4 regions of the Agrobacterium sp. 6Ca8 genome follow, and region 1 is predicted to be linked to each of the others. Evidence: predicted binding sites of a transcription regulator. Region 1 holds the regulator's gene; each other region holds the start of a gene.

What was found. The regulator LexA, encoded in region 1, represses DNA repair genes until DNA is damaged. The targets are predictions, from matches to a motif close to TGTTCNNNNTGTGTTCNG.
Region 2: ACZ5A6_RS02115 (PA0069 family radical SAM protein) is a predicted target of LexA. The motif match lies at 3,800-3,817, and genes of this name have one in related genera.
Region 3: ACZ5A6_RS19030 (LexA family protein) is a predicted target of LexA. The motif match lies at 3,223-3,240, and genes of this name have one in related genera.
Region 4: ACZ5A6_RS09285 (putative DNA modification/repair radical SAM protein) is a predicted target of LexA. The motif match lies at 5,049-5,066, and genes of this name have one in related genera.

The regions. Positions count from the first base shown of each region.
Region 1 covers NZ_AP026433.1:1,071,864-1,079,253, forward strand. Annotated here, with positions in the region: gene gltA (citrate synthase) at 1-767, opposite strand, end outside; gene ACZ5A6_RS05350 (ComEC/Rec2 family competence protein) at 1,074-3,509, shown strand; gene ACZ5A6_RS05355 (glutathione S-transferase family protein) at 3,526-4,209, opposite strand; gene lexA (transcriptional repressor LexA) at 4,649-5,371, opposite strand; partial or broken gene ACZ5A6_RS05365 (VOC family protein) at 5,582-6,463, shown strand; gene kdsA (3-deoxy-8-phosphooctulonate synthase) at 6,463-7,308, shown strand.
Region 2 covers NZ_AP026433.1:427,506-434,895, reverse strand. Annotated here, with positions in the region: gene ACZ5A6_RS02135 (DUF6656 family protein) at 1-574, shown strand, start outside; gene ACZ5A6_RS02130 (L-threonylcarbamoyladenylate synthase) at 639-1,616, shown strand; gene ACZ5A6_RS02125 (FAD-binding oxidoreductase) at 1,665-3,098, shown strand; gene ACZ5A6_RS02120 (glycosyl transferase) at 3,126-3,644, opposite strand; gene ACZ5A6_RS02115 (PA0069 family radical SAM protein) at 3,933-5,090, shown strand; gene ACZ5A6_RS02110 (ribonuclease HII) at 5,428-6,081, shown strand; gene ACZ5A6_RS02105 (permease) at 6,219-6,908, shown strand; gene ACZ5A6_RS02100 (F0F1 ATP synthase subunit B) at 7,127-7,390, opposite strand, start outside.
Region 3 covers NZ_AP026434.1:1,059,177-1,066,566, reverse strand. Annotated here, with positions in the region: partial or broken gene ACZ5A6_RS19040 (ATP-dependent DNA ligase) at 1-28, opposite strand, end outside; gene ACZ5A6_RS19035 (TrlF family AAA-like ATPase) at 154-3,105, opposite strand; gene ACZ5A6_RS19030 (LexA family protein) at 3,272-3,685, shown strand; gene ACZ5A6_RS19025 (competence protein CoiA) at 4,297-5,142, opposite strand; gene ACZ5A6_RS19020 (ParA family protein) at 5,468-6,502, shown strand; gene ACZ5A6_RS19015 (hypothetical protein) at 6,503-7,105, shown strand.
Region 4 covers NZ_AP026433.1:1,854,219-1,861,608, forward strand. Annotated here, with positions in the region: gene carB (carbamoyl-phosphate synthase large subunit) at 1-991, shown strand, start outside; gene ACZ5A6_RS09275 (GGDEF domain-containing protein) at 1,075-2,214, opposite strand; gene ACZ5A6_RS09280 (UdgX family uracil-DNA binding protein) at 2,366-3,811, opposite strand; gene ACZ5A6_RS09285 (putative DNA modification/repair radical SAM protein) at 3,811-5,043, opposite strand; gene greA (transcription elongation factor GreA) at 5,265-5,741, shown strand; gene ACZ5A6_RS09295 (glycosyltransferase family 4 protein) at 5,833-6,888, shown strand; gene ACZ5A6_RS09300 (Lrp/AsnC family transcriptional regulator) at 6,920-7,387, opposite strand.

The sequences.
Region 1 (7,390 bases):
CCCGCTGCAATACAGGCGAACGGGTTTGCACCCGACGAACCGGCAAGACGCACCGTGGAGGTGGAAGCGTTCTGCTCGTGATCCGCATGCAGGATGAAGATGCGGTCCATGGCACGGGCCAGAACCGGATCGACCTTGTACTCTTCGCAAGGCACGGCAAAGCACATGTGCAGGAAGTTGGAAGCGTAATCGAGGTCGTTCTTCGGGTAAACGAAGGGCTGGCCGATATGGTACTTGTAGGCCATGGCGGCGATCGTCGGCATTTTCGCGATCATCCGCAGCGAAGCGACCATGCGCTGGTGCGGATCCGTAATGTCGGTCGAGTCGTGATAGAAGGCCGAGAGCGCGCCGACCGTGCCGCACATGACAGCCATCGGATGTGCGTCGCGACGGTAGCCGGTGAAGAAGCGGCTCATCTGCTCGTGCACCATGGTGTGGCGCGTTACGCGGGTGTCGAAGTCCTTCTTCTGCGCAGCCGTCGGCAATTCGCCGTAAAGCAGCAGATAGCAGGTTTCCAGGAAGTCGCCCTGTTCGGCAAGCTGCTCAATGGGGAAGCCGCGGTGCAGAAGAACGCCTTCGTCACCATCGATATAGGTGATCTTGGATTCGCAGGAGGCTGTCGAGGTGAAGCCGGGGTCGTAGGTGAAGGAGCCCGTGTGCTTGTACAGCGTGGCGATATCGACGACGCTTGGTCCAATCGTGCCTTCCCTGACCGGGAGTTCGACCTGTTTTTCGCCAAGTGTCACTGTAGCGCTTTTTTCCGTCATACTGATCCTCCGAAAACATGCGGGTGGGGGCGTTGAGATACGCCCCGCGGTTAAGCGTCTACCGATTAGCTATATGATCCTTGCGCGGATGCCAAGCTATCCAAAGGTCAAATTGTGCATTGCGGCAAACGCAATCGCGTTGCTTCAGGCTTTCCCGGCAGCAGCAATTCAATCTCGGTCAACGCATCGTTAAAGTAAAGGATTGCAATCCCCAGCGCTGGTCTGCAAACCTGTTTTTGGTGCGGCAAGGGGCGGTGGGGATTGCTCGGTCAAGGGGAAAAACAGCATTTCGAATATGCTAAAACGATGCAGGGAGACTTGCCCGGCACGCGGGAAATTCTGTTTCCTCTCCGCCGAAGCAGTGATGCGGCAACATATGACACTCCCGCCATTATTCCCGAGATTAACCGCAACACTACCTTGGCCGAAAAAATCGCCACGTGCCTGGCCGAGGAGCGCGCATTCGGCCACGATTTTCTTTTCATTCCCGTTTCCATCGGCTGCGGCGCGGTACTCTGGTTTTCTCTAGATGCCACGCCTTCCCCGGTCGTTTTGATTGCCACATTTCTTTTTGTCGCCGTTCTGGCGCTCTTTGTGAGATACAAGGCTGGCATTGCGGCGGCGGTTTGCGGCCCCTTCGCTTTTCTATTGCTCGGCATGCTTCTGGCAGATTTCGAAACCCGACGGGTAGGGACCGTGGTGCTGGATACCCCCGTGACCACCACCATCACCGGCACCGTGGCGCGCCGGGAGGTCGATGCACGCGGCTACTGGCGATATGTCGTCGATCTGACCGCAACAGCGGACCCGACATTGTCGCGTCCGCCGCAGAGGATATCAGTGCTTTCGCGTGGCGGAGGCGAGCCGATCGCACTCGGCGCAACCCTTCGCGGCAAGGTCCGCCTCTCGCCGCCGTCCGGCCCGGCCTTGCCGGGACTGAACGACTTCGCCTTCACGTCCTATTTCAAAGGCATAGGCGCGACCGGTTTCTTTTATAAATCACCGGATGCGCTTGTATCACCCGTTGGTGACGCAAGGCCTGAAAAGGGTTGGTTGGAATGGGCCGATATGCGGCTTTACGGCCTTCGCAGCGCAATTGCCGAACGCATCCGCACCACCATCGGCGGTGATGCCGGAGCCTTCGCCGCCTCCATCATCACCGATGAGAGACAGGCCATATCGGCGGAGACGATGGAGGCGTTGCGGCTCTCCGGCCTTGCCCATATCGTTGCCATATCCGGGCTCAACATGGCACTGGCCTCCGGCATATTCTTTGTTGGCCTGAGACTGGCCTTCAGCCTGTTTCCCGCCTTTGCGCAGCGCTGGCCGGTCAAGAAGATCGCGGCTTTCGCGGCACTGCTGATGACGCTTGCCTATTATCTGATTTCCGGTTTTGCCGTTTCCGCCGAGCGTGCCTGGCTGATGATGTCTGTGATGCTGATCGCGGTCCTTTTCGATCAACCATCACTCAGCCTCAGAAACGTAGCCATTTCCGCCCTGATCATTCTGGCTTTCTCGCCCTCGGAAATCATGGGTCCGAGTTTTCAGATGTCATTTGCGGCCACCATAGCGCTTGTTTCCGCCTATGCCTTCTGGAGCCGTTGGCGCACGGACCGCGAACGGCTGTTCATCGGGCGCAAGCCCGCATGGCTGAAGGTGGCGGAAATGATGGGCGCGGTCATTGGCGGCGTTATCACGACGTCGCTGATCGGGGGCCTTTCTACGGCGATCTATTCGGCCGAACATTTTCACCGTGTCACCACCTATGGACTGTTCGCCAATCTGGCTGCAATGCCGCTCATGTCGCTGATCGTCATGCCATTCGCTCTTCTCGCCATGCTGCTGATGCCCTTCGGGCTCGACGCGCCGTTCCTGAAGATCATGGGTTATGGCATGGCACTCGTCATCGAGGTTGCAAACGAGGTGGCCTCCTGGGGCGGCAGCGCAGCGACTGGGCGTCCGCATGGCTGGTTTATCGGTTTGGCTTCGGTGGGTTTCCTGCTGCTGACATTGCTGCGCAGCCGGCTTGCGCTTCTTGGCATCCCGTTTCTGCTCTTGGCCTTCGGCGTGTCGGCAGTTACGGCCTATCGTGATCTGCCGGATCTATTGATTCACGAGGACGGCGAATTGGTGGCACTCCTGGAGGACGGCAAGGTCTCAACCACAAAAGCCCGTCCGCAGAGCTTCGTTTACGGCCAGTGGCAAAGGGCGCTGCTGCTGCCGGAAAAAACCGTGCCGCCGGGTTTTATAAATGGCGAGAGCACGGCAAATACTGCTGGTTCTGACTCGAGATCGAAACTGTCGCCCAAAGACATGGCTGTGGTGGTACGCGAGATGACGGCGGCGCTCAAAGACGCCAAAGCTGGCGTCTTCACCTGCAGGAAAGACATATGGTGCGTAGCGAGCGCCGCGAGCGGAGAATGGATCGTCGTTCTGGAAGATGGCCGCTTCGCCGGAAAAGCCTGCGATATTGCCGATATCGTCGTTGTTTCCCGCAGAACCTCTTTTTCGCAGTGCCGCTCGGGTGCACTCCTGCTCAGCCGTGACATCTTGCGGCGTCTCGGTTCTGTGGAAATAGATTTTGCTGACAAGAGGGAGGAGGGTGTGGCGAGCGGGCTGCGCGCCGCAATCGCCGGAACGGACAGGCCCTGGAGCCAGCACCGTTATTACGACTGGAAAAGCGGACGTTTCGACCGTGATCTGCCGCAGCCCATCATCCGGCTGCTGGCGGCGTCGCAATGACTGCCGCCAGCATGGATCAACGGGTCTTGGCGCGCAAATCTTCAGTCAATTCGCCGATCTCGCCAACTTCCTCTTCATGACCAGCGTCGCGCCAGCTCTCCTTCAAACCGGCCTCGTACCATTCTTGCATGGCAGGCAGGGTGAGCAGCCGGTCGCAATAGGCTTTCGCTGCTGGCGAAAGATCCGCACTGCCATAGGTCTGGAAACGGAATGCAACCGGGCAGAAGAAAGCATCGACCGCCGTGAACTTTTGACCGGCAAGATATGGCCCGCCGAATTTTGTGAGACCCTCGCTCCACAACGCATCGATCCGCTTTATATCGGCTTTAAGCCCGGCATCGCCGCCCCTGGGTTTGACCCGAATGCCCACCGACATGGGATAGAGATTGCGCAGCGAGGAAAAGCCGGCATGCATCTCACTTGCGGCCGAACGCGACCAGGCCCTGGCATGCTTGTCGCTTGCCCAGACACCCTGGTGTCTTTCAGCAAGATATTCGACGATCGAAAGCGTTTCCCAAACCGTCATACCCTCATCGACCAGGCAGGGCACCTTGCCCGTCGGCGAAAAGGAGGAGAAGGAGACGCCTTCGCCGAACGGAATGAGCTTTTCATCAAAGGCGATACCGAGCGTGCGCATCAATACCCACGGCCGTAGCGACCATGAAGAATAGTTCTTGTTGGCTATATAAAGATCGTACATGGCGTATCTCCCGGATATGACGCGTATTTCTACACCTGCCAAGCGTTCACGGAATATCGAAAATTATCCATGGCTCCCATAAACGCCGTTGATGAATGGTGATGTGGGGTCGCCGAGAGCGCGCCTTGCGATAAGTCACCCTTTGGTGACGACTAAAACTGACTGCGCAACACGACAGAACAACGTCGCTAAAAAACAGCGGATGTGATCGCTTCGACAATTACAGCGAGCAGCCCATTCGCTACCACGCCTGTAGCGAAACCGAAGCATCTTTATGGAGCAGGAACTCAGTTTAGAAAGGGCAACGCGCATAGGCTGAATGGCGCATATGTTCGTGCACCCGCAAAAGCACGCCACGTTTGGAAACAGCCAAACCCGATATAGGCGCCATCTTCACGATGACGCCTATCGTAAAGCGAATACGTTCGGTTCGATAAGATCAATGGTAGCGGCGGATCAGCCCAACCAGCTTGCCCTGAATTTTCACCCGGTCGGGCCCGAAGATACGGGTCTCATAGGCTGGGTTTGCCGCCTCGAGCGCAATGGAGGCTCCCTTGCGGCGGAAGCGCTTCAGCGTGGCTTCTTCGTCATCCACCAGAGCCACAACGATATCCCCGGGATTGGCAGTGTTGCCGTTGCGGATGATGACTGTGTCGCCGTCGAAAATGCCGGCCTCGATCATCGAATCACCCTTGACCTCAAGCGCGTAATGTTCGCCCGTGCCAAGCATGTCTACTGGCACTGCCACATCATGGGTGTTGTTCTGTATGGCGGAAATCGGCACGCCCGCAGCGATGCGGCCCATGACCGGCACGGTGACAGCCCCGCCCAGATCATTGGCCGGCGTCTTGGGGGCAGGGGCCGGTTCCGGCGTCTTGGGCTTGCCAAGGCTGCCTTCGATAACGCTTGGCGAAAAGCCGCGCTGCGGCCTTGCACCCGGCGTATAAGCCTCGGGCAGCTTGATGACTTCCAGCGCCCGAGCTCTATTCGGTAGCCGACGAATGAACCCGCGCTCTTCGAGAGCGGTTATCAGGCGGTGGATGCCGGATTTCGAAGCAAGATCGAGTGCGTCCTTCATTTCATCGAAGGAGGGCGGCACGCCGGACTCTTTCATTCGTTCATGAATGAAGAGAAGCAATTCCTGCTGTTTGCGCGTGAGCATGAGGAAAACACCCTTTAGAATCGTAGTGGAAGTCGCGAAACAAATACAGAACGAACACTATATGTTCCATATGTGTTCTGCAATCCCCTAAAATTTCGTGAAGGTGCCATCTGTTGCTGTGATGATTTGCCTCATAGCACGCAATTGTGCTTTTGTGCGGTCGAAACCGTCCCGGCATGCTCCGGGCGGAAGGCCAGCAGGATACATGTCATGACGAAACCCTATAGCGTTGACCATCTCGTTTTGCCCGTGGAAGTCATAGGCGTCTCCGTGAAGCGCCTCGTCAGTCTTGGCTTTACGGTTGCGCCGGAGGCTCTGCATCCTTTCGGCACCCAAAATGCCTGCGTATTTTTCGCCGATGGCACCTATCTGGAGCCGCTCGCAATTGCTGATCCGGCTAAATATAATGCCTCAATAGAGAGGGGTGATGTGTTCACCGGCAGGGATGTGGCCTTCCGGCAACGGGACGGGCAGGAGGGTTTTTCGGCTCTTGTCGCCAGGACTGAAGACGCCTTGGTTGACCATGAGCGGTTTCGGGCAGCCGGCCTTTCGGCGGGCGATGTTTTCGAGTTTTCGCGGCCTGTTCGGATGCCGGATGGCTCGCAAGGCGAGGCGGCGTTCCGGCTTGCTTTTGCGGCAAGCGGGGCGGCCGCGGATTTCTTTTTGTTCAGTTGTCAACGGCTTTAAGCCCTTCCGGGCGATCGCACCATGCTGGAGCGCCACGCCAATGGTGTCACCGGCCTCAGTGAAATCGTCCTGTTTTCCGGCGGCAATATGGAGGTGGCGGGCCTGATCGAGACAGTGTTTGCCTGTGAAGACAAAAGGTCTCCGGGCGGTGATATGGTTTTTGCGACCGGCAATGCCAGCATCAGATTGACCGGAAAACCGCCTTTCGGCGGGCAGGCCCTGAATGCTCAGGACGGCAACGAAGGAGGATTGCGCGGCGCGGGCATCGTCTTTTCGTCACACGATCTTGCCGTGACAGAGGCGGTGCTTGCTGCTAATGGCGTGTCCTGCGCAAAAGCGGACGGCCGTCTGGTGGTGCCCGCGGCACCCGGTCAGGGCGTTGCCTTCGCCTTCGAGGAAAAATGATGAGCGTTACGAACAATCTTAAAGTCACTGCCGGCGACGGCGCCAGCAAGGTTTCCTTCTCGAATACCGAGCGGTTTTCGCTGATTGCCGGTCCGTGCCAGATGGAAAGCCGCGAACATGCCTTCATGATCGCTGGCGTCCTGAAGGAGCTTTGCGACAAGCTGGGAATAGGGCTTGTCTACAAGTCCTCTTTCGACAAGGCGAACCGCACTTCGCTTTCCGGAAAACGCGGCATCGGCCTGGATAACGCGATGCAGGTTTTTGCCGATCTCAAGAAGGAATTCGGTTTTCCTGTTCTGACCGACATCCACACGGAAGAGCAATGCGCCGTCGTTTCCGAGGTGGTGGACGTGCTGCAGATTCCGGCGTTCCTCAGCCGCCAGACCGATCTTCTCGTTGCTGCCGCCAAGACCGGCCGCGTCATCAACGTCAAGAAAGGCCAGTTTCTGGCGCCCTGGGACATGAAGAACGTGCTTGCCAAGCTTAATGAGAGCGGCAATCCTAATGTGATGTTGTGCGAGCGCGGCGCGTCCTTCGGTTACAACACGCTGGTTTCCGACATGCGCTCGTTGCCGATCATGGCAGCGCTCGGCGCACCTGTCGTGTTCGATGCCACCCATTCGGTGCAGCAACCGGGCGGGCAGGGCGGTTCCACCGGCGGACAGCGCGAATTCGTCGAGACTTTGGCGCGTGCGGCCGTTGCGGTTGGCGTGGCTGGTCTCTTCATCGAGACCCATGAGGATCCGGACAATGCGCCGTCAGACGGCCCTAACATGGTCCACCTGAAGGACATGCCGAAACTGCTCGAAAAGCTTCTGGCTTTCGACGCGATTACGAAAGCCTGATCGGCTGACCGTTACAGCGGGCACTTTTGTGCCAATCGATTTTAATGGCGGGCGGGCTGTTTCCGCCGTCCGCCGTCATTGT
Region 2 (7,390 bases), 640 kb from region 1:
CGGCAAACATTCGGCCACGCCGATACGTTCAAAGACCGCGCATTCGGATTTCCTGCGAACCGGGCGCATAAGCCGCTACGAAGAACGCTGGCTGCCGAGGGAACGCGTCTATTACAGCCATGAAGAAGTGGCGGCGATGACCGGACGCAAGCTCGAGGCTGCTGCCGACGCCACCCATAGCCGTCTCAATGGCTTTCACCAGTCCATCCGTTTTCCCAAGATGGTTTTCCACCATCTGCTGGATGAGCGGCCGCATCTCGGCTATTGCCATGTCACGGCAGCGAAAACCAGTTTCGACGCCGAGCGTCATGTGCTCTGGTCATTCTATTTCGCGAATTTCTTTGCCGAGTTGAGCGGGGCCGAGAACTTCTTCGAAAACATCGATGCGCGCTATTCGCGGATGTATTTCGCAGTCGCCATCAACGCGCTTCCAAACAAGAACGTCGCCATCGATACCTCCTTCCATCGCGGCGGCCTGCTATTCCAGACCCACGACCCGCGCATAGCGCTCAAAAACGTGCTTATGCTCGGCGCCCGCTCGGACGAGATGCGCAAGATCATCAAGGCAATATAAAAGCCACGATAGCGCTTTCCATAAGGCCCTGAAATACGCTATTGACGCCCTGAAAGGCAGCATCATGGCGCGTCATATCGATATCGAAAACGAGCGGGAAACCGCCTTGCAGGCGGCCGTCGAGGAGCTTTCCCGCGGCCAGCCAATCGCCCTGCCCACGGAAACCGTCTACGGCCTTGCTGCGGACGCCACCGATCCGGCGGCCATTACCCGCATTTACGAAACGAAAGGCAGGCCACAGTTCAATCCACTGATCTGCCATATGGCCGATATCGCCATGGCCGAACGTTATGCGGTTTTCGATCCCGTGTCGCGACGCCTCGCCGAAGCCTTCTGGCCCGGCCCGTTGACGCTGGTTCTGCCACTGAAACCGGCAAGCGGCATTCACTCACTCGCAACGGCCGGGCTCGATACCGTCGGCATTCGCGTTCCGCAGGGTTTCGCCGGTGATCTGATCCGCCGGTTCGACAAACCTCTTGCTGCGCCCAGCGCAAATAGTTCCGGCAAGATCAGCCCCACCAGTGCGGCCCATGTCGAGGCCGATCTCGGTAACAGGATCAACCTCATTCTTGATGGCGGTGCTGCCTCCGTCGGTGTCGAATCCACCATCGTCAAAGTGGAAGACGACGGGCGGGTGCGGCTGCTTCGTCCCGGCGGCATCGTCACCGAGGAGATCGAGCGCATCACCGGCACCCAGCTCGAACGGCCGGAAAAGGCATCAGCTGCCATCGAGGCACCCGGAATGCTCGCCTCGCATTATGCGCCCGGTGCAGCTGTTCGCCTCGACGCGACATCCGTTTCTTCCAACGAGGCACTGATCCGGTTCGGCGGCATCGCGGTTGAGGGACAAGAGGCAGCCCGTACCGTTCTCGACCTCAGCCCTTCCGGCGATCTTGCCGAGGCGGCCGCCAATCTGTTCGATTATCTCAAAGCAGCCGATGCGAGCGGTGCCGCGACAATCGCGGTCACAACCATTCCCGCCCACGGTCTTGGAGAGGCGATCAATGACCGCCTTTCCCGCGCCGCCGCGCCGCGAGGCTGACGGTACTTCACCATTTCGCCCACCGTTTCAATTGACAGCGAGACGCCAATGACAATCGCAGCCCCCTCCTCCGACATCCTCGACCGCTTCACTGCCATTGTCGGCGAAAAAAACGCGGTGCGCGACGCTGTGGAAATGGCGCCGCGTCTTGTGGAAAATCGCGGGCTTTACCATGGTGCGTCACCGCTGCTGCTCAAGCCCGGCACTGTCAAGGAGGTTGCAGCCATCCTGAAGCTCGCCAGCGAGACCGGCACGCCCATCGTGCCGCAGACCGGCAATACTGGCCTTGTGGGTGGCCAGACGCCGCGTGCTGACGGAACCGACATCATCCTCTCGCTCGAGCGCATGAACCGTATCCGCGACATCGATCCGGTCGCCAACACCATCGTTGCGGATGCCGGTTGCATTCTCGACGACATTCACAAGGCCGCATCGACCGTGGAGCGGATGTTCCCGCTGTCGCTCGGTTCGCAGGGCTCGTGCCGCATCGGTGGTAATCTGGCCACGAATGCCGGCGGCACGGCAGTTCTCGCTTATGGCAATATGCGCCAGCTTTGCCTGGGGCTTGAAGTGGTGCTGCCGACAGGTGAAATCTGGGACGGGCTTCGCCGGCTGAAAAAGGACAATACGGGTTACGATCTGCGCGATCTCTTCATCGGTTCGGAAGGCACGCTCGGCGTTATCACCGGTGCGGTGCTGAAGCTTTTCCCCGTGCCGCTCGGCCATCAGGTGGGTTTTGCCGGTCTTCGATCCACCGACGATGCGTTGAAGCTGTTCGAAATGGCCTCGAACCTCTGCGGCACAGCGCTGACCGGTTTTGAGCTGATGCCGCGCATCGGCGTGGAATTCACCGCCAAACATATTCCCGGCGTGCGCGATCCGCTACAAACGCCGCATGACTGGTACGCGCTCATCGATATCTCCACCTCCGATTCGGCTGAGACGGCTGAAACAATGATGCAATCGCTGTTGGAGCGCGGTTTTTCCGCTGGGCTGGTCGAGGATGCGGTGATCGCTTCATCGGAAGCGCAGCGTCAGGCGCTCTGGCATATGCGCGAAAGCATGTCGGATGCGCAAAAGCCGGAAGGCGGCTCTATCAAACACGACGTTTCCGTTCCGGTGTCGAAGATACCGGAATTCATGGCAACCGCGGAAAAGGCAGTTCTTGCCGCCATTCCCGGCGCCCGCGTCTGCGCCTTCGGCCATCTGGGCGATGGCAACATCCACTACAATATTTCCCAGCCGGTTGGTGCGGACAAAGCTGAATTCATCGGTCGCTGGCGGGATATGAACGAGATCGTGCACGGCATCGTGCTGTCGCTCGGCGGCTCGATTTCGGCCGAACATGGCATCGGCCAGTTGAAGCGCGACGAGCTGGCCGCGATCAGGCCTGGCATTGAAATGGACCTGATGCGACGCATCAAACACGCCTTTGACCCCGCCGGCATCATGAACCCCGGCAAGGTGATCACCGCCCGCTAGGGACAGCAGCTTCATCATCGTTGCAGGTTAGTTGGAAGTTCTCGCCGTCCAGGCGGGAACCAGTTCCGCATTCAGGCGGCGCGGCTTTTGCGCGTGCACGAGCTGTGTCAGGGCCATGCCGGATTTTGCGATCGCCACTGCATGTTTCTTCGGCATCAGGTAGCCGCATTCCAAGGGAGGACGGCGGCGCACTATCCGGCTGAAAAAGGGCCGCTTGTGATACCGGGACGGTGAGAAACGCGCGGGCTCGGCACAGACAGCCACATATTCGAGAATCTCTTCGATCCAGCCGCTCTGCGGACGCGCACCCGGTTCGACCAGCAGGATCCAATGCCCGCGCGCCGAGCGCATGACATCCTCAATATCCCATTGCGCATAAAAACGGCAACCAGCGGCATCGGCGACGCGCGACGATCCATCGCGCGAACCGTGATCGAGGATCACAACGTCGCTTACCAGCCCTTCCACGGCCCCGGTTACAAGCGCAGACAGCGTATGCGCCAGTTCCGGTTCCTGATCCCGGCATTCCATTATGACTGTCAACATATGCATAGCTCTAACGCATCGCACAATAAATTGCCACTGCACTGGACGTCAGAAAATCCGCGACCGTTCAGGCTTAACTCTAGCCCACCTTCAGGTGGGATTGATACAAACAAGACCCCGGCCGCGGGTCTGCCAGCTATCGATTTTGCATTTTTTGTTCTTGTAATGTTCTCGTTTCTGCGGTAGGAATTTAATCATTCGAAGAGGCAATGAAACGCCGGTTCGAGTGGAAACGGTTTAGGGCGTTGGCTTGCCTTGAGAGGCGTGCGGCACCCTGGGAGCATCCAGATGAGAGACCATACGCTTTCGGGGCAGGCTGCTTTCCAGCCGAGCCATACGCCTGACATTGCCAATGCGCTGGCCGATGCGTCGGGCCTGCGCATCGAGATCGACCGTCGTCGCGGGCGTGGTGCCGGACTTAACCCGGGCGGGCGCTTCGAGGCCCTGCAGCGGGAGGTTTTCGACGATGGCTGGCAGACCCTCGAGGAGCTGCCGGAGTTCCGCACCGAAGTGCAGGTGGAAAAGCCGCGCAGCATCATCAGCCGAAACGAATCGCCTGACATCCCTTTCGACCGTTCCATCAATCCCTATCGCGGCTGCGAACATGGCTGCATCTACTGTTTCGCCCGTCCGACGCACAGCTATATGGGGCTCTCTGCGGGGCTGGATTTCGAGGCGAAGCTTTTCGCCAAGCCGGATGCGGCAAAGCTGCTCGAAAGGGAGCTGGCGAAGCCCGGCTACAAGCCGCGCGTCATTGCCATCGGCACCAATACCGACCCCTATCAGCCGATCGAGCGCGAATGGCGCATCATGCGGCAGATACTGGAAGTGCTGGCAAAGGCCGACCATCCCGTCGCCATCGTCACCAAATCGGCCCTGATCAAGCGGGATATCGATATTCTCGCGCCCATGGCCAAGAAAGGTCTCGTCAAGGTTGGTATTTCCGTGACGACGCTGGACCGCAAGCTGGCACGCAGCATGGAACCGCGCGCCGCCACGCCCGAAAAGCGGCTGGAAGCGGTCAAGGCGCTGACGGATGCCGGCATTCCCGTGGCGGTGATGATGGCACCCGTCATTCCCGCACTCAACGATCATGAGATCGAACGCATTCTCGAAGCCGGCAAGGCCGCTGGCGCAACGGAGGCCTCCTACGTGCTGCTGCGCCTGCCGCTGGAGGTCAGCCCCCTCTTCCGCGACTGGCTGCTGCGCAACTATCCGGACCGCTACCGGCATGTCATGTCGCTGGTGCGCTCCATGCGCGACGGCAAGGATTACGATGCGGAATTCGGAAAACGCATGAAGGGTGCTGGTCCCTATGCATGGCAGATAGGCAGGCGTTTCGAAATGGCGACGAAACGGCTTGGCCTCATCCGCCGCGGCATTCACCTGCGCGACGATATCTTCGTGCCGCCGGGAGGTGCCGGCGTGCAATTGTCGCTGCTTTGAAAATATGAGGCCCGCTTGGCCGATCGAGGGCGCAGTACGATGCGTGCAACGATACCCAGCGGTGCAGACACATAAGGAGTGGTGGCCCTTTCCTGTTGACGGGGCCATGCTCTTGACGAAATGCCCGGCGGGTTTTCCCTGGCCCGTCGGACATCACCCCCGGAACCCGCCGCCTCGCGTGCGATCGTTTTTCCTCCGCCGCCCCGTTGGAGGATCAAAGGTCATGACGACCTAAGGGGCACGGTTGGCCACGCCCCTTGACCCGGCTGGCCGCGCCCGTCATCGCCCGCTTCCGGGGGCTTGCAGGAGATCGGGTGTGTGTGCAAGTTTCTGCCGCATGAAACGCCGCACCACACCCGATTCTCCTGCCCTCTTTGATCTCGCCGATACGGGCCCCGATTTCTCCTTCGAACTTGAAGCGAGGAAGAAGGGGCTTTGGCCCGTGGCCGGCACGGATGAGGCAGGCCGGGGGCCTCTCGCGGGACCAGTGGTTGCGGCAGCTGTCATTCTCGATCCCGACAATATTCCTGGTGGTCTTGACGATTCCAAGAAACTGACCAAGCTGAAACGGGAAAGCCTGTTTCTGCAAATCATGGAAACATCGATCGTTTCCGTCGCCTCCTCCGGCCCCGGCCTTATCGACACCATGAATATCCTGCGCGCCAGCCTCGACGCGATGCGTCGCGCCGTACTCGGCCTCGAAATTTCCCCAGCCCTCGTGCTGGCAGATGGCCGCGACAAGCCGCCGGGCATCACCTGCGAGTCGAAGGCCGTCATCAAGGGCGATTCCCGCTCCCTCTCAATCGCCGCCGCTTCGATCATCGCCAAGGTGACCCGTGACCGGATGATGGAACGGGCCGGTGTAGTGCACAGCTCCTATGGTTTCGAAGGCCATGCGGGTTACGGCACACCAGCCCACCTGCGCGCCATAGAAAGCCATGGGCCCTGCCCGCTGCACCGGATGAGTTTCAGGCCGCTGAAGCAGGATTGATCGAAAACCACGATCCTGAAGCGGAGAATGCGGTCTCGCCCCGGATTTCAGCGCCCTGCCATGAGGTGACGATCTACGTCTCCACTGGTAGAATTCTATCTCAATGCGTGGACTTGACGGGCTTTGGGAGAAGAGATTTGGATTTCATGAAACTGTTGAAGTCGCTCGAGGAACTTCTCTACGAGCTGGTTTCATGGCTCCTCTTCTATCCGCTGACAATGTGGCGATCGGTCGTCGCACCGCTCAGCATGATGCGCTACGCCGATAGCGAACTCGCGGATCGGCTCGAGGACCAGTATGACGACACACTGAGTCCACCCCTCTTCCTCCTGATCACTCTGCTATTTTCGCAGGGGCTCTCCGCCTCCCTTCCGACCATTTACGATCCCACATTGGCCGCCCGGGAGCTTGGTTCGGGTTCGAACCTGCTCATAGCGCGTGGCGTTATATTCGGGATTTATCCGCTGTGTATGGCCGTCACGCTTCTGCGGTGGAAACGGGTGAGGATCACCCGAAACTCCCTGCGTCCGCCGTTCTTCAGCCAATGTTACGTGGCTGCGCCGTTTACATTTGTCCTTGTTATGGGCTTCGATTTTGCATCCATGCCTCTGGAACATGGCCTTACGTTCGGGCTCGCCATTATTGCGCTCGCCACGATCTGGTATGCGCAGGCTCAGATACGATGGCTGATGCAGGATCTCGGCTTGGGCATCGCGAAAGCAGGCCTGGCTTTCAGTGGCGCATTTCTGGTTGCCACCGCGGCAGCTTTTGTACTGGCGGTGCTGATAGCGCTCGAGGCCAAGACAATCTATCCCGCGATCACTTAACAAGCCTCGACAAATTGGCAGCCACGAATTGCCGGCCAGCATCCAGTCTTCAAAGCCGATGCTTTTTCTCCAAAGGTCGACAGACATCGATAGACACGCTGCAAGCAGGCACCACAGTGTGCACCCACGAGCTTGCCAACACAGCCCCCGGCTGAGGCATAAAACAAAAAACCCCTCGCGGCGGGCGCCGGAGGGGTTTTGAATAGTACGAGATGAACTTAGTTCAGCTTCGACTTCACTTCGCCAATGGTGTTGGCGAAAAGTTTGGCCTTTGCGGCAGCGGTGGTCTTTTCGGCAATGAGCTTCTCGGAAGCTGCAATGGCGATGTCCACGGCGGCGGCACGAACGGCGCCTATGGCGTCTTCTTCGGCCTGCTTGATCTTCTGTTCCGACAGGGCCGTGCGGCGGACGACGAATTCTTCCGTCTTCTGCTTTGCTTCGGCGGTCAGGGCGGCCGCTTCGCGTTCGGCAGCAGCAACGAT
Region 3 (7,390 bases), on a different replicon from region 1:
GAGGCTTGGAACTCTCGTGCTTCTTCATGCGAAGCAGTGAAGCTTAGCGAGGTTACGAAGATGTTTCGAAGGGACTGCTACAGGAAGGCAGCCACCACAGTTCTCTCGCGCTCAGGACGCGCATCGTCTCGCCGGCTAGTTCTTTCACCAGGATTAGGATCTCACGCGCAAACGTAAGCGACGGGCTCTTTCGAGGAACGCCCTTTCCCCACCTTCAAGGATATCGCAAACTGATTGCCGTATCGATGCTTCATGGAGCCCACCGCAGGTGTACGTGATCGGGGGGAGCCCACCAGCGACGTGGGGACTAACCTTCGCGATGATAACTTGGTCTGCATCGGCATTAACAACGAGGTTGGCGTTGTGCGTCACGATGATAACTTGTCTTTTGCTCTTAGCAGCTTGAAAAAGCCCAACGAGCTCGTTGAATATCGACTGTGGATCGAGATTTTCTTCCGGTTGATCGATGATGAGGGGACGGTCGTCCGCGTCGTCTAGAGCGAGGTACAGAAGCAGTAGGATGATCCCGCGCGTTCCTGGAGACAATTTCGTGATATCGGTCCCATCATAGTCGATGCTGTAACGAAGACTGATATGCTCAGTGCTGTATAGCCACTGAGCAAAGTTTCGGGACCATGTACGATACCCCTGGTCACCTTTTGGAACTTTCGAGGCCGCTAGGAGCTCGTCCTGATATTTATCCTTGAACGAAGTCATTGCGGCGTGGATGTCTTCTATTGTGCCTCTCTCCCACGCTGCTGAAAAGTGAGGTATTGCCACCTTCTGTAGCGAACCCTGGCCAGCAAATGGAGGTTTTCTTCCATCAATCAGTTCCTCTCCACGCTTTGCCCATAGACCAATGTCAGCGATGCGGTTGACTGAGAAGGACAGCTTATGGACCGTTCCCCCTACAGTGGAGAGTTTATCCATCAGCGGCGCGTATAGGCTTTTGAGCACTTTCTCTTCGCCCAAAATCGCTTGAAACACCCGCAGATAGCCGTTCTCGCGCTCGGCAACGAGTTGTATCGCGCGGGCTTTCGCACCTTCACAATCAGAAAGCTTTTCCGTGAGGGACTGAAATGCTTGTGTCTCTTCCGTTGTCTTGCTCGAAAGCGCGTTGAGGCGATCGGCGGTTTCTTTATCTGCGGCAATGAGCTTTTCCAGCCGCTTTATCTCAGCTTCGAGACTAGCGAGTGTCGTTCGCTCTAGGTCGGCGTCGTCAGGGATGTATGCCGACCCTTCCATTAGCTCTGAAGGGATACTGCCCTTCATATCATTTATAATGACGTCGGCGGCCCGCTGCTGTCTAACGAGAAACTCATCCACATCGGACGAGTAGCTCAAAAGGAATTTCTCCCACTCCGTTTTGTCCAGCTGAGCCGGACCGTGGCGCTCTTTAAGACTTCTCAGCGCTTCAGGGGCTTGGTTGGTTCGTTGGTCCTCTACTTCATCAAAAATTGAAACGAGAAAAGCTTTGCGATTTGCAAAAGCTCTAATCTTCGAGCGCACATTTTCCGCAGCCGAAATTAAAGCAGCAAGACGCACCGCCTCCTTGTTCGAACCTTTCGGAATCAACCGAGCTCGGTCGGCGGTATAGCGCGCGATCAGCTTGGATTTCTCCATTACCTGGGTCTTTAAGCTCCCCACAAGCTTGTCTTTTTCCCTCTCGATTCCGATGCGTTCCGAAATGGTCGCTAGTGCGACCTCTTCTCGGGCACGGGAGTCCCGATATCGTGATGCCTTGCGATCAAGGAGATCGCTGAACGTAACAGCGCCATCGCGATCCCTACTTGGATGGGCATTGAAAATGACTCGTTCTATTTCATGGAGCAGCGCGTCTGTCATTCCGGTCGAAGAACAGAGATCATCGACGAATTGCTGCGAAAGATATCTGACGCGTGCGTCGCCGTCCCAAATTTCTGAAGACGGTTGATCAAGAAACCGGACTTCTGGCTGACCTCCGGTCTCCCAATTTACCTCCACGTAAGCCCCGTGGAGATAGCCATCCTCGTTGGCGCGACTGATGAACGATTTGCTATTAGTGGTCTTTGGGAATGCATCACATCCAACCGCGATGATGTCCGCCAAGGCGGTTTTACCTGATCCACGTGCGCCGATAATTGCAACAAGGCCTGGATTCAGATCGATCTCCGGCGTTAGTGCCCAATCTGCGCCTTTAATCTCCACTTTCGAAATTACTTGGGAGGGGCTTGCGCCAATGGTTGGTGAGTGTCCGACATATGCTCGTCGCGGCTCGATACAAGCCTGCTTCAGTGCATCGAAAGACGCATCTCCCTTGATCCAACAGAAACGGTTTTGGTCAGGCTTGCCCATCCGAGAAATATCATGAGCGTCGGATCCCCATAATGTTGGTTTAAGGGCTCCATAGTGTTTGCTGATGAAGTCCGCGTCGCAGCCGTCCTTCAGCCCTAGCCAGAAGTCACGATCTTTCGGGCTGCCGGAAAAAATTATGTCAGCAAACCTTTCGATACCCCTTCGTAGCGTCGCATCGGATCCGTCCCGGAGGCCGCTTGCTCCGTCGGCACCTCCCGCGACAGCAACTAGAATATTTTCTTTCGCCCAAGTATGGTTCAAGGCGTTGCGGAGGTCTTCCAGCGACACCTTATATTGCTCGGCGCCATATTGAAGTGCAGCACGGTCGTCTATGAGCAGCGGGTTTAAGTGCCTACCCAGCCGAATTAGTTGGGGCACCGTACATCCATAGCCTTGCTCATCAACGGTGAATGTCAGTCTTCCAAGAATATCGTTCACTTTCTCAACGTGATCCGCGTCCGATGGATCGATGAGAAGATGCACGTTGACGAAATTGTTTCGCGTTGTGCCGATCGCAAGGCGCATCTCGATATTCGGAAAAATGAGATTGCAATTGGGAAGTCGTCCAGCGTCTTTCGCTGCGCGCACCTTCTCGTAGGTTGCCATACTATAGTAATCGGTCACACCAATTGCTGTCAGAGAAGGCGCGATGCTCTCCAGCTCATCCAGATATCTCGGCCATGGTGCTGCGCCAAACTGATCGTTCAACAAGGTACCCGGCGCATGGATGTGTGGCTCCCACCGTAACCATTCTGCGCCTCGACTAGACATGCTCGATCATCCTCCACGACATCGATCCAATGCGGATAAAACCAACTTCAGATTAATTTCTCAAGATAAAGTTGTAGTCGCGGGTCTTTTAACTTACTTGATTTTAGTCGCCGCTTATGTTCCTTATTTGTTCCTTTCGCTACTCTCGTGAAAGGGACATTTTCCGATGATACTGAGCCTTCGATTCGAGGTAGAAAACTCCATTCTCATGATGCTTCACGGGCTGTGCGCCGGTTTTCTGTCACCGGCTGATGATTATGTTGGGGAATCGCTCGACCTGACACGGCTTCTGATCCGCAACCCGCCCGCGACGTTCCTATGGAAGGTCGACGGTAATTCGATGCGGGACGGCGGCATCTTCTACGGCGATTTTACCGTGGTCGATCGCAGTGTCACGCCGGCAGATGGCAACGTTGTCGTTGCAACCGTGCATGGCAAGCGATCGCTGAAGCGGCTGCACCTGAAGGCTGGGCGGCCGCGGCTGTTGCCCAATGACTGGCAACGCCGACGGCCGTCATGGCCGCAGAGCGTCGATACTGTTGAAAAACTATTGGTGGTGAGCATCTCATCTACCCCCTAGAAATTCAGCGGCCGTGACACGAACCGGCGGCCGAGATATCGTGATGCCTTTCTAGGAGGCTGATGTGTGTAACTCGGTTGTGGATGGCGAAACAATTTACGAGACGCCGCGCACGTTGGCGACGCTCGTCGGAATAGATGGCCTCGTATGGCGAGAAAAAAATCCTTTGTAAATCGGTCTGTTGGCAAAGATTGGCACGACCTCCACTTATGCATTTGCGGCGTCGATATTTCGGCCTCTCTGGCGCGAGTAGGACTTCAGTGTGAACGGATGACAGCGGACCCGATGGAGCTGAAGATTGTTCGGTGAGGCCGGATGTAGCCGGATTGCCAAGGAATTCGCATTGCTTATGCAGGAAAGCCCTGATTCAATCGTCGTATTGATTTGTCCGCGACCGTAACCGCCTGATTCATGGGCTTACACGATAGGATTTTCGCAATCGCTTTCTAATGCACCCGAATCCTTTACTTTCGTCTGTGTTATTGGGCCTTTATGCGGTCCCTCCAAGATCAATGTCGCTGCAGTTTTAGCGGAAAGTCGCCAAGAGATGGAGTTACGTTTGCTGAGTTCGATTGATGGGCACAAGGTACGCATCCGCATCGAAGTTGGCGCTAGCGATAGCGGCGGACGTATCGAGGCCGGGGGACTGGCATAGCGCGTCGCAACAGCGTCAGAGGCCGCAGTTCGCCGCCATTGAGGCAATAGTCTACAAAGCTGGCGCGCGTTACTCCCGCGATGACCACATCGTTCGTCACTGGGTGCAGCAAGAATTGCCACAGGACGGGTTCAGGCAGAGAACAGCCCGCCACTCGAAACTGTTCATCTCCGAAATCGATGAATACAAAGGTTCGCAGTGGAGCCCAACGGCGGAATATTCCGGTCTTCCGGCCCGGGTCCAGATAGAGCGGATCATCTCTTAGAATGGTGGCGAATTCGACCGCCGACCGGAAGGCTTCGAGATCGAGTTTGTATCGGAGGCCGTCCACGACCCAAACCATTTGCTTGTAGAAAATCTCGCGAGAAAGGCGTTCCTCAGGAGAAATTGGGGAGTGTTGAAGCTCTATGACCAGGCCTCTATCGGTCTTCACGTCGGCAATATGACGCTCGCCGTCTTCGGCAACATGGATGACTTCTTGCCAGACATCGGGAAAGAAGCATTTCCACTTCCGATGCCATTCAGTTTCTGGTTCCCACCAGTGATCGCACTCCAGCTTTTGTCTATGCGACCAATGCCATATCCGGAATTGGCCGCATTTGGCGATAACATCCATTCCACAGTTCGGGCAACTGCCGCGGAGTTTTGGCTGCGCCTCTTGGCGTTCCCCATCTACTAATGCGTACCTCAATTTCACGACATTCCCTCCGCTCGTTAGGTTGTCGCCGGGAGGTTCACGACGGTCTTTCACGATGTAAAGACCGCCGAGCTCATAAAAGTAGCCCGCTGTCAGTAAATGCATATGTGTTTGCCCCAATATCTCCGGCAAAACGTTGCTGTTCGGCAACAGATTTTGGGGCGAATTGGGAAGGTCGTTGGCGCAGGAGACGATCTCTGCGAATCAGTCGATTAAGTTCGATTGTAGTTTTCCAATAGGCGCGGTGGGCCGTTCTGAAGGCTACCGCTGCAACATTGACGGCAACAAAGCTCCAGTAGCTGACATTGAGCCCTTGCCTTGCCGAGCGACTAACGCGTACTGATTGCACTGCGAACGCTAGCTAGCCGCTCTAACCGTGCAGCAGAAAGGCTTTTGGCTGGCATCGCGATCAGAATAATGAGGGGCAGTCATGACAGGTTACGCGTTCTGGAATAACAAAGGTGGCGTGGGAAAGAGCTTCTTGGCTTTTATCGCATCAACGGAGTATGCTCACCTCCATCCGGATACCGACGTTTACGTCATCGATTTGTGCCCTCAAGGAAATCTGTCTGAAACTCTTCTCGGCGGATTTGATCCTGATGCAAAAGCGTTGTTGGAACTCACGAATTCCAAGCCTCGATGCACAGTCGCTGGCTATTTGGAAGACCGCTTAAATTCTCCATTTAGGATGATCGATGACGTCGAAACCTATTTAGCGCACCCAAAAAAATTCAATCCAAAAATCCCAGAAAATCTCTGGCTCGTATGTGGCGATAATCTTCTGGAAATTCTTTCCGAAGCTATCCGTCAGACTTCTCAATTAGCCGTGCCGTTTGATGCTTGGGCGAAGGTAATAGGATGGGTTAACGATCTTCGTCAGGCCCTGAAACGACGAAGCGGGCAACGAGACTCAATATTTATAATTGATTGTAACCCAAGCTTTGCAGTCTACACTCAGCTTGGGCTAGTGGCTGCGGATAATGTCATTATCCCGTTTACGGCTGACGACAGTTCAAGGCGTGGCATCGAAAATGTTATTGCTCTGCTATACGGCGTAGGAGACAAGCACACAGAGACATATGCGAAGATCAGCTTTGCACGCAAGGCGAGTGAAGAGGGCATCAATCAACCGAGGCTTCACACGTTTGTCTCAAATCGCGTTACACTTTACGATGGTCAACCAAGTAAAGCTTTTCGGGTGGTAAGCGAGCGCATCAAGAAAACTGTTGACAATATTCACGCGAAGCACAGAAGTTTCTATGCAATTCCAAAAGAAAAACCAAGTACATCATTCGTTCAAATTCCAGATTATCACGGCGCATCAGTATACTGCGCCGCAACTGGTACTCCAATATTCAAACTAAAACCAGGCCCAAAGGAGTTTGACGGTGAACGCGTCCAGCTCAACGAAGGCCCTCTTGATAATTATAAGGCCGCGCTCCGCGAATTTGTTGCGAGGCTTTGAATGTCGAGCGTCTCCTACACTCGATTTCATTCGTCCGTGGAGGCGGCTCGCGAATTACGCGCTGTTGGAAAAGACGCACGTCTTCGCCCCGTTTCGTATGAGCAAAAGACGCGTTTTTTTCATGCCGCACTGGCGAAATACGTAGCGGGCTGGGACTCATACCTCAATCAAGTAATTCTTGAATTTGTGCAGAAAATAGCGAACCCTGCCTTTACGGATTATGTTAGCCTCCATTCTATAGTTGCACCGATTGTTGACCAAAAATTAAAGAAATTTAACACGCCAAATTGGGAAAATTCGCGAGAACTCCTAATAAGCTGTACCGGTTACGATCCAATTTCAGACTGGACTTGGCGGAAAGCTCAACTCAATAGGCAGCAGTCACAGGACTTTTTAAACGGCATACTTAAAGTCAGACACAGTTTCGCTCACGGATTTGCAATACCAACCTTTCCTTGGACCCAGACTCCAAGTGGTCGGGTCCAATTGAGCGACCAAGCTTTACTTCGGATAGAGCGTTTCCTCATTCATCTGGTGTCAGCGACTGACACCGGCTTGGTTGCCCACGGCGTGCTTAGTTTCCCGCAGCGGGCATTTTGGTAGCTGAAGCATCCCCGATTGAAAGTGTACAACTTTCTGCATTTCACAAAGAAATGTCCGCTTAGGGCCATTTTTGTGGTACAGGGGAGATGAGGCTATCGTGCCTTCTAAGGAACTTTTCTTGTTGTATCAGCCTTTGCGCTGGCTGCGTGCCAGCAGGTTTCACTAGTGAAATCGCCGCCGATTGATGTTGAAAAGATGGTTTCCGAAAGCGCCAGGCGGCGCTGCCGTGACCAGAAAGGCACCGCGCTCTATGCGATGTGTTTTGACCGCGAGGTCGCCAAGGGC
Region 4 (7,390 bases), 780 kb from region 1:
CCCGCTTCTGTTCGACAGCTACCTGACCAACGCCGTCGAAGTCGACGTCGATGCACTGTGCGACGGCGAAAACGTCTTCGTGTCGGGCATCATGGAGCACATCGAAGAAGCCGGTATCCATTCGGGCGACTCGGCCTGCTCGCTGCCTTCCCGTTCGCTGAGCAAGGAAACCCTCGACGAGCTGGAACGCCAGACGACGGCGCTTGCAAAGGCGCTCAACGTCGGTGGCCTGATGAACGTTCAGTACGCGATCAAGGACGGCACGATCTACGTTCTCGAAGTCAACCCGCGCGCCTCGCGCACGGTGCCCTTCGTTGCAAAAACCATCGGTGCGCCGATCGCCAAGATCGCTGCCCGCGTCATGGCCGGCGAAAAGCTTGATGCGGCGATTGCCGCTTACGGCAAGAAACCCGATCCGCGCAACCTGAAGCACATCGCCGTCAAGGAAGCCGTTTTCCCGTTCGCCCGCTTCCCCGGCGTCGACATTCTGCTCGGACCGGAAATGCGCTCGACCGGCGAAGTCATCGGCCTCGACACCGATTTCGCACTCGCCTTCGCCAAGAGCCAGCTCGGCGCCGGCGTCGACCTGCCGCGCTCCGGCACCGTCTTCGTCTCGGTGCGCGACGACGACAAGGACCGCGTGTTGCCCGCAATCCGTATTCTGGTCGAGAGCGGCTTCAGGGTACTGGCAACCGGCGGCACCCAGCGTTTCCTTGCTGAACAGGGCATCAACGCCGAGAAGATCAACAAGGTGCAGGAAGGTCGTCCGCATATCGAAGACGCCATCCGCAACCGGCAGGTCCAGCTGGTCATCAACACCACCGACAGCAACAAGGCGATTTCCGACTCGAAGTCGCTGCGCCGCGCAACGCTGATGCAGAAGGTGCCCTACTACACGACGATGGCCGGTGCGGAAGCAGCAGCCCTTGCCATCAAGGCGCTTAAGGCCGGCAATCTGGAAGTGAAGCCCTTGCAGAGCTACTTCCTGTAAAATCAGCCGACAACGAAGATCATGGAAACGCCGCGGGTCATGCCTGCGGCGTTTTGCATTGTCTCACAAAAAGCTCAAAAGCCTCACGCCGCCAGGGCTTCGCGCACGCAATTGCGCCCATCCGTCTTGGCGCGGTAAAGGGCGCGGTCCGCCATTTCCGCCAGGGTCTGAAGATCGCAGCGCATATCGCCGCTGGTTGCGACGCCGATGCTGATCGTCACGCCGACACGCAAACCGCCGCAATCGACTTCGGTTATCGCAATCGCATCGCGAATGCGTTCTCCGATCATGCAAGCCTTTTGAACACCGGCACCCGGCAGGAAGATGATGAACTCCTCGCCACCGTAACGCGCCAGCACGTCACCACCGCGTATGCTGCCGCCGATACGCTTCGCGACTTCCTGAAGAACGCTGTCGCCGACGGCGTGGCCGAAGCGGTCGTTGATTGATTTGAAGTGGTCGATATCGAGCAGCATCGCCGCATCGTGGGGACCCGGCACCACCGGCATGGCCTGGAAGAAAAAACGACGGTTCTTGACGCCCGTCAAAGGATCGGTGTTGGCGAGAACCAGCAATTTGCGCTCTGACCGCTCGGCTACCAGCATCATCACGAACAGCGCAATGGCGAAGTTCAACATGATGATCAAGAAAAACGCATTGACCAGATCGATGGCGGCGTATTGGGGCAAAAGCACGCTCTTTGCCACCGACAACGAAATCAGGCCGGAAATACCCGCAATCGCGCCCAACGCGAAGCGGGACAGGAGTGGCTCCTTGCGCCACCGCGCAAAAAGCCCGCCCGCTCCCGCAAGATAGGCCACAGCCGCACAACCGTTGAACAGGGCCGCACGATAAGCGTTATTGTCAGCCACCTGCTGTGCAAGGACAATTGCCAGCAAGGCAATCAAACAGACAGCTGATACTGTCCCCCTGCTGGCAGCACGTCCATCGCTCACGATTTTCAGGCCAAGCCAGATCAGCGCATAACCCACGATACCGAAGACGATGCTGCCGAATTGCCACAAGGCCGGAGACATTATTCCCCATTCGCCGTACCCAGCGAGCGTGGAGCCGGCAGCCATGGCTGCGAAGCCTGCTGCAAGAGCTGTCGGGCCGTGCAAACCACGATTTGTGAGCTTCAGATATATAAAACTCAGCATTCCAACAATGTAAGAACACTTTTGCATCAGTATCACTGTTGCAAGATCTAGCTCGCCGAGCATCATACATCCACGCAATGAATAAATATAAATATCTGAATTATGGTATCAAGTATAAAATTTCAATAAAAATAACAATAAACAAAAATTTAATCATATCGATGAAGACATCGATGATCATCCAATATAACGTAAAAACACACAGAACATTCTATTAGAACAATCTTATAAAATCAATTTCATTCCTGAAATTCTGCATTTCCGCCTCCTTCTGCTGCGAGTCTGGAAGGCGAAGAAGATAGGAAGGGTGCACCGTGACAAAAAGCGTCCGCTCCTCCTGCATCGGTATCGGGCGACCCCGAACCTCGGAGACCTTTTCCTTTCCGCCTGTCAGCGCATAAAGCGCAGTTGCACCCATGGCAACGATAAGCTTCGGCCGTACCAGCTCGATTTCCTTGTTAAGCCACCAGCGGCATTGCTGCACCTCGCCCGCATCCGGTCGCTGGTGAATGCGCCGCTTGCCGCGGGCCTCGTATTTGAAGTGTTTGACGGCGTTGGTGACATAAAGCTTTTTACGGTCAATACCGGCTTCAACCAACGTCCGGTCGAACAGCTGACCAGCGGGACCGACGAAAGGTTTTCCGGCAAGATCCTCGTGATCTCCCGGCTGTTCCCCGACGATCATCACTTTCGCATCTTCAGGTCCCATGCCGAATACTGTCTGCGTTGCCTTGCAATGCAGGGCGCAGCGCGTGCATTGGCCAGCCTCCCGCGCCAATGAAGCGAGAGTACCGTCCGGCGCCGGTGGCGGCTCTTCACGCGCCGAGGCCGCGGCCTGCAGGCGGTGATGGAATGGTTGCGGCTGGCTCGCAGCCTTTGCCGCCATCTCCAGCACCCGCGCCTCGGCACCGAGAACGAGACCTGGAATAAGCTCGGCTTCCGGCAAATTTTTCCAGTATTTCTTTGGCATCTCTGCCGTCATCGCTTTTATCTTCAGACGCGCCGGATTGAATATATTGGCATAATAGGTTCGCCACAGCTCGTCCGTTTCATCCGTCAGCTCAGGCTTGGACGCGGCCTGCGGCGATGTCTCCAGCACGTTTCCGTCCCACCGCGCGGAACCGTTCGGTGTCGCGATCAGCCAGTCCATATCCGTGAACCGCCGCTGGAAAAACGGGGCAGTGCGCTCGACGATGAAGTGATCCGGCTCGAACCATGCGACGAAGCGCCGCCGCGCGCCCTTCCCCTGCGGCAAGGATAATTCCTTGAAGCGAACAAAGGCCGTCATCTTGTGACAATCGCGGCGGACCGATTTTTCAAGCTGCCGGGCTTCGGAAACATCCGCATCGGACTTGAACTGCAACAGGGCGCGATCCCGCTTCAGCCGCCACAGCAACCGGTAAAGCAGTGCGAAACGACCCGGATCGCTATGACAGATAATCGCTTGCGCCAACGTCACGAAGGAGGCTGGAACGGACACCTGCACGTCATCCGCACGGGCCGCCGGCAAAGGCTCTCCGGCAAAATCGAGAAGCCCGGCTTTCTCATCCCGCAACCGCCAGTCAATCGCCTCCGGCGGCACATTGGCGGCGAGAGCCGCGCGCGCCGCATCACGCCACTCGCCGAAATCGCCCCGCCCTTCCAGAACCGGGCCGTACATCACAGCAGCGATAATTGTTCGGGCTGCGGAGCAAACATCGCTCGCAAATCCGGCCGTTCAGTCAGCTTGCCCGGCGTCCAGCCCTCGGCAACGATGAAGGCCTTCACCTTTTTCAGGGAAACGCCGAAGCGGGCGATATCCTCCAGCCGCAATCGGCGAAACCGGCGTGAAGACAGGATCGAGGCGACCGTCTTGGTACCGAAGCCGGGCACGCGCAGCAATATTTCGCGATCCGCCACGTTCACGTCCACTGGAAAACGGTCGCGATTTTTCAGCGCCCAGGCAAGCTTCGGATCTATATCGAGATCGAGCATTCCGTTACCGCCGATCGCGGTTATTTCACCAATGTCGAACCCATAAAAACGATAAAGCCAGTCGGCCTGATAAAGCCTGTGTTCCCGCATCAAAGGCGGCTTGATGAGCGGCAGGTTCTTCGACGAATCCGGAATGGGGCTGAAAGCCGAATAATAGACGCGCCGCAAACCATAGCTGCCATAAAGCCGGGCGCTGGTGGACAGAATGGTGCTGTCATCAGCCCCATCCGCCCCAACGATCATCTGCGTGCTCTGTCCGGCAGGCGCAAAACGTTTGGTCTTTCGCGTCCTGACAGTCGGCTCCCCCGCCTCCTCAATCTTCAGGCGGATATCAGCCATCGAGCGGCGAATATTGGCGGGCTGCTTTTCCGGCGCAAAACGGCTGACGCCGCTATCAGTCGGCAATTCGATGTTGATCGACAGCCGGTCGGCGTAAAGCCCCGCTTCCTCAATAAGCTTTGGCGATGCTTCGGGAATGGATTTCAGATGGATGTAGCCGCGAAAGCCATGCGTGACGCGCAGTTCCCGCGCCACCCGCACCATCTCTTCCATCGTGTGATCGGAAGAGCGGATAATACCGGAAGAGAGAAACAGCCCCTCGATATAGTTGCGCCGATAGAACTCCAGCGTCAGCCACACCACCTCCTCGGCAGTAAACCGCGCCCGCTCGACATTGCTCGAAGAACGATTGATGCAATAGGCGCAATCATAGATACAGAAATTGGTGAGCAGTATCTTCAGGAGCGAAATGCAACGCCCGTCCGGTGCATAGGCATGGCATATGCCTGACCCCTCTGTGGAGCCAAGTCCGCCGGATGCAGCAGAGCTGCGTTTCGTCGTGCCGCTGGAGGCACAGGACGCATCGTATTTGGCCGCATCGGAAAGAATGGCCAGCCGTTGCCTGATTGACTTCTTCATGGTTATGTTCACTATATGTTCTATTGAAAAATGTCAATCTCATCTGTTAAAGCCCTGAACGAATGCAAGAAAATGCCCGTCTCAAATTTGCTGGCATTTCGTTGTCGTCTTCTGATATAGTCGGCTTAGTTATGATTTTGGCATGGTTCCGAAGTTCCCCTCCGGAACCTGTTTCTTTTTGTGTCTGCAAGTAAAGCGACAGGACTGCGAAGGATAAAAAAATGGTAGAAAAAGTACCGATGACGCACGGTGGATTCATCAAGCTGCAGGAGGAGCTGCGCTTTCGCCAGCAGGAGGAGCGTCCCCGTATCATCGAGGCAATTGCGGAGGCGCGCGCCCATGGCGACCTTTCGGAAAATGCCGAATACCACGCTGCCAAGGAAGCCCAGAGCCATAACGAAGGCCGCATCACTGAACTCGAAGACTTGACCGCACGCGCGGAAGTCATCGACCTTTCCAAGATGTCCGGTTCCAAGATCAAGTTCGGCGCCACCGTCAAGCTTATCGACGAGGATAGCGACGAGGAGAGAATCTATCAGATCGTTGGCGACCAGGAAGCCGATGTGAAGGCTGGACGGATTTCCATTTCCTCGCCCATCGCCCGCGCCCTCATCGGCAAGGAAGTCGGTGACAGCATCGAAGTCAACGCACCGGGCGGCGCCAAGGGTTACGAGATTCTCGCCGTACAGTGGGGCTGATCTGCCCTTTCATGCAATGCGCCCCTCGGGCGCATTGCATTGATATCCTGAACTGAACATCCTGCCTTAGCCGCAAAGACGGAAGCCCATCTTGTCCCACGCCAGTCTGAAAGATGTGCAGGTGCTTGCGCCGAACTTCAAGCGCAGGCTCTCCGGCGTTACCTCCACCATCGTTCAGCTTATTCCGGTACAAAACCGGCTGGGTCAGAAAGTGGCCGTCATCGGCCCCGGCCTGCCGCAGCATCTGCCACATGTGCGCTTCCGTGATCTGTGGCGGCTCTGGCAAAACGGCCCGCTCAGCGGTCCGCGCATCTGGCACGCCCGCCGCAATCTCGAAATGTTGCCGGGCATTCTCATGCGTGACGTGCTGCGCATGAAGGTGAAGCTGATGTTCACCTCGGCGGCGCAAAGGCGACATTCCGCCTATACCCGCTTTCTGATTTCGAAAATGGATGCGGTCGTCGCGACAAGCGGCCGCTCAGGCTCGTTTCTGGAAGTACCACACAGCGTCGTCATGCATGGCGTCGATACCGAGCTGTTTCATCCCGCAACCGGCCCGGAGGATACGATCGCTTCGACCGGCCTGCCGGGGCAATTTCTCATCGGATGTTTCGGACGGGTGCGCCACCAGAAGGGAACAGACCTTTTCGTGCGCGCCATGATCGAACTTCTGCCCGACTATCCCGAATGGACGGCCGTCATCTCCGGCCGCGTGACCGCAGAGCACAAGGCCTTCGCCGACAAGCTCGTGGCCGATGTCGCAGCAGCCGGTCTTGCGGACCGCATCGCGTTTCAGGGCGAGGTGGACGACATCAAGCCCTGGTATCGGCGGCTAACCCTCTATGTCGCACCGTCACGCAACGAGGGCTTTGGCCTGACACCACTGGAAGCCATGGCGTCCGAGACGGCTGTCGTTGCCAGCAATGCCGGCGCCTATGAGGAAATGATCGTCAAGGGCGAGACCGGCATGGTCGTTGAGGCCGGCGACTACGCGTCCCTGCGGGATGCCATTAAAACCTATCTTGCCGATCCTGCTCTCGCCAGTGACCATGCCCGTGCCGGACTTGCGCATGTGCGTACTGCATTTCCGCTGGAAAAAGAGGCGACCAGTCTCGGCACGATCTATGACGCGTTGCGGCGCGGGTAAGCGCCGGCGCAATCACTCAAAGGTCCGCCGATCAGATTTCGACCAGACCGACGCGTTTGACCTGACGGATGGTGAGCATGGTGCGCACGGTGTCGACGTTTTCGTCCGCTGTCAGAACCTCGATGACGAAATCCTGAAACTCGGTCAGGTTTCTGGCGATGCAATGCAGAAGGAAATCGCTTTCGCCGGATACCATCCAGGCCTGGCGCACCAGCGACCATCCGGCCGTCGCCGCTGCAAAGGCTTTCAGATTGCTGTCCGACTGGCGCTTGAGGCCGACCATGCAGAAGGCAACGAGATCGAAACCGAGCTTCGGCGCGTTCAACATGGCGTGATAACCCTCGATCACGTCGGCTTCTTCCAGCTTGCGGACGCGCCTGAGGCACGGCGGCGCGGAAATACCGACCCGTTCGGCCAGCTCCACGTTGGTCATGCGCCCGTCGCGCTGCAATTCGCGCAGGATTTTCAGATCGATGGCATCGAGTTCGACGCTGGTCACGGA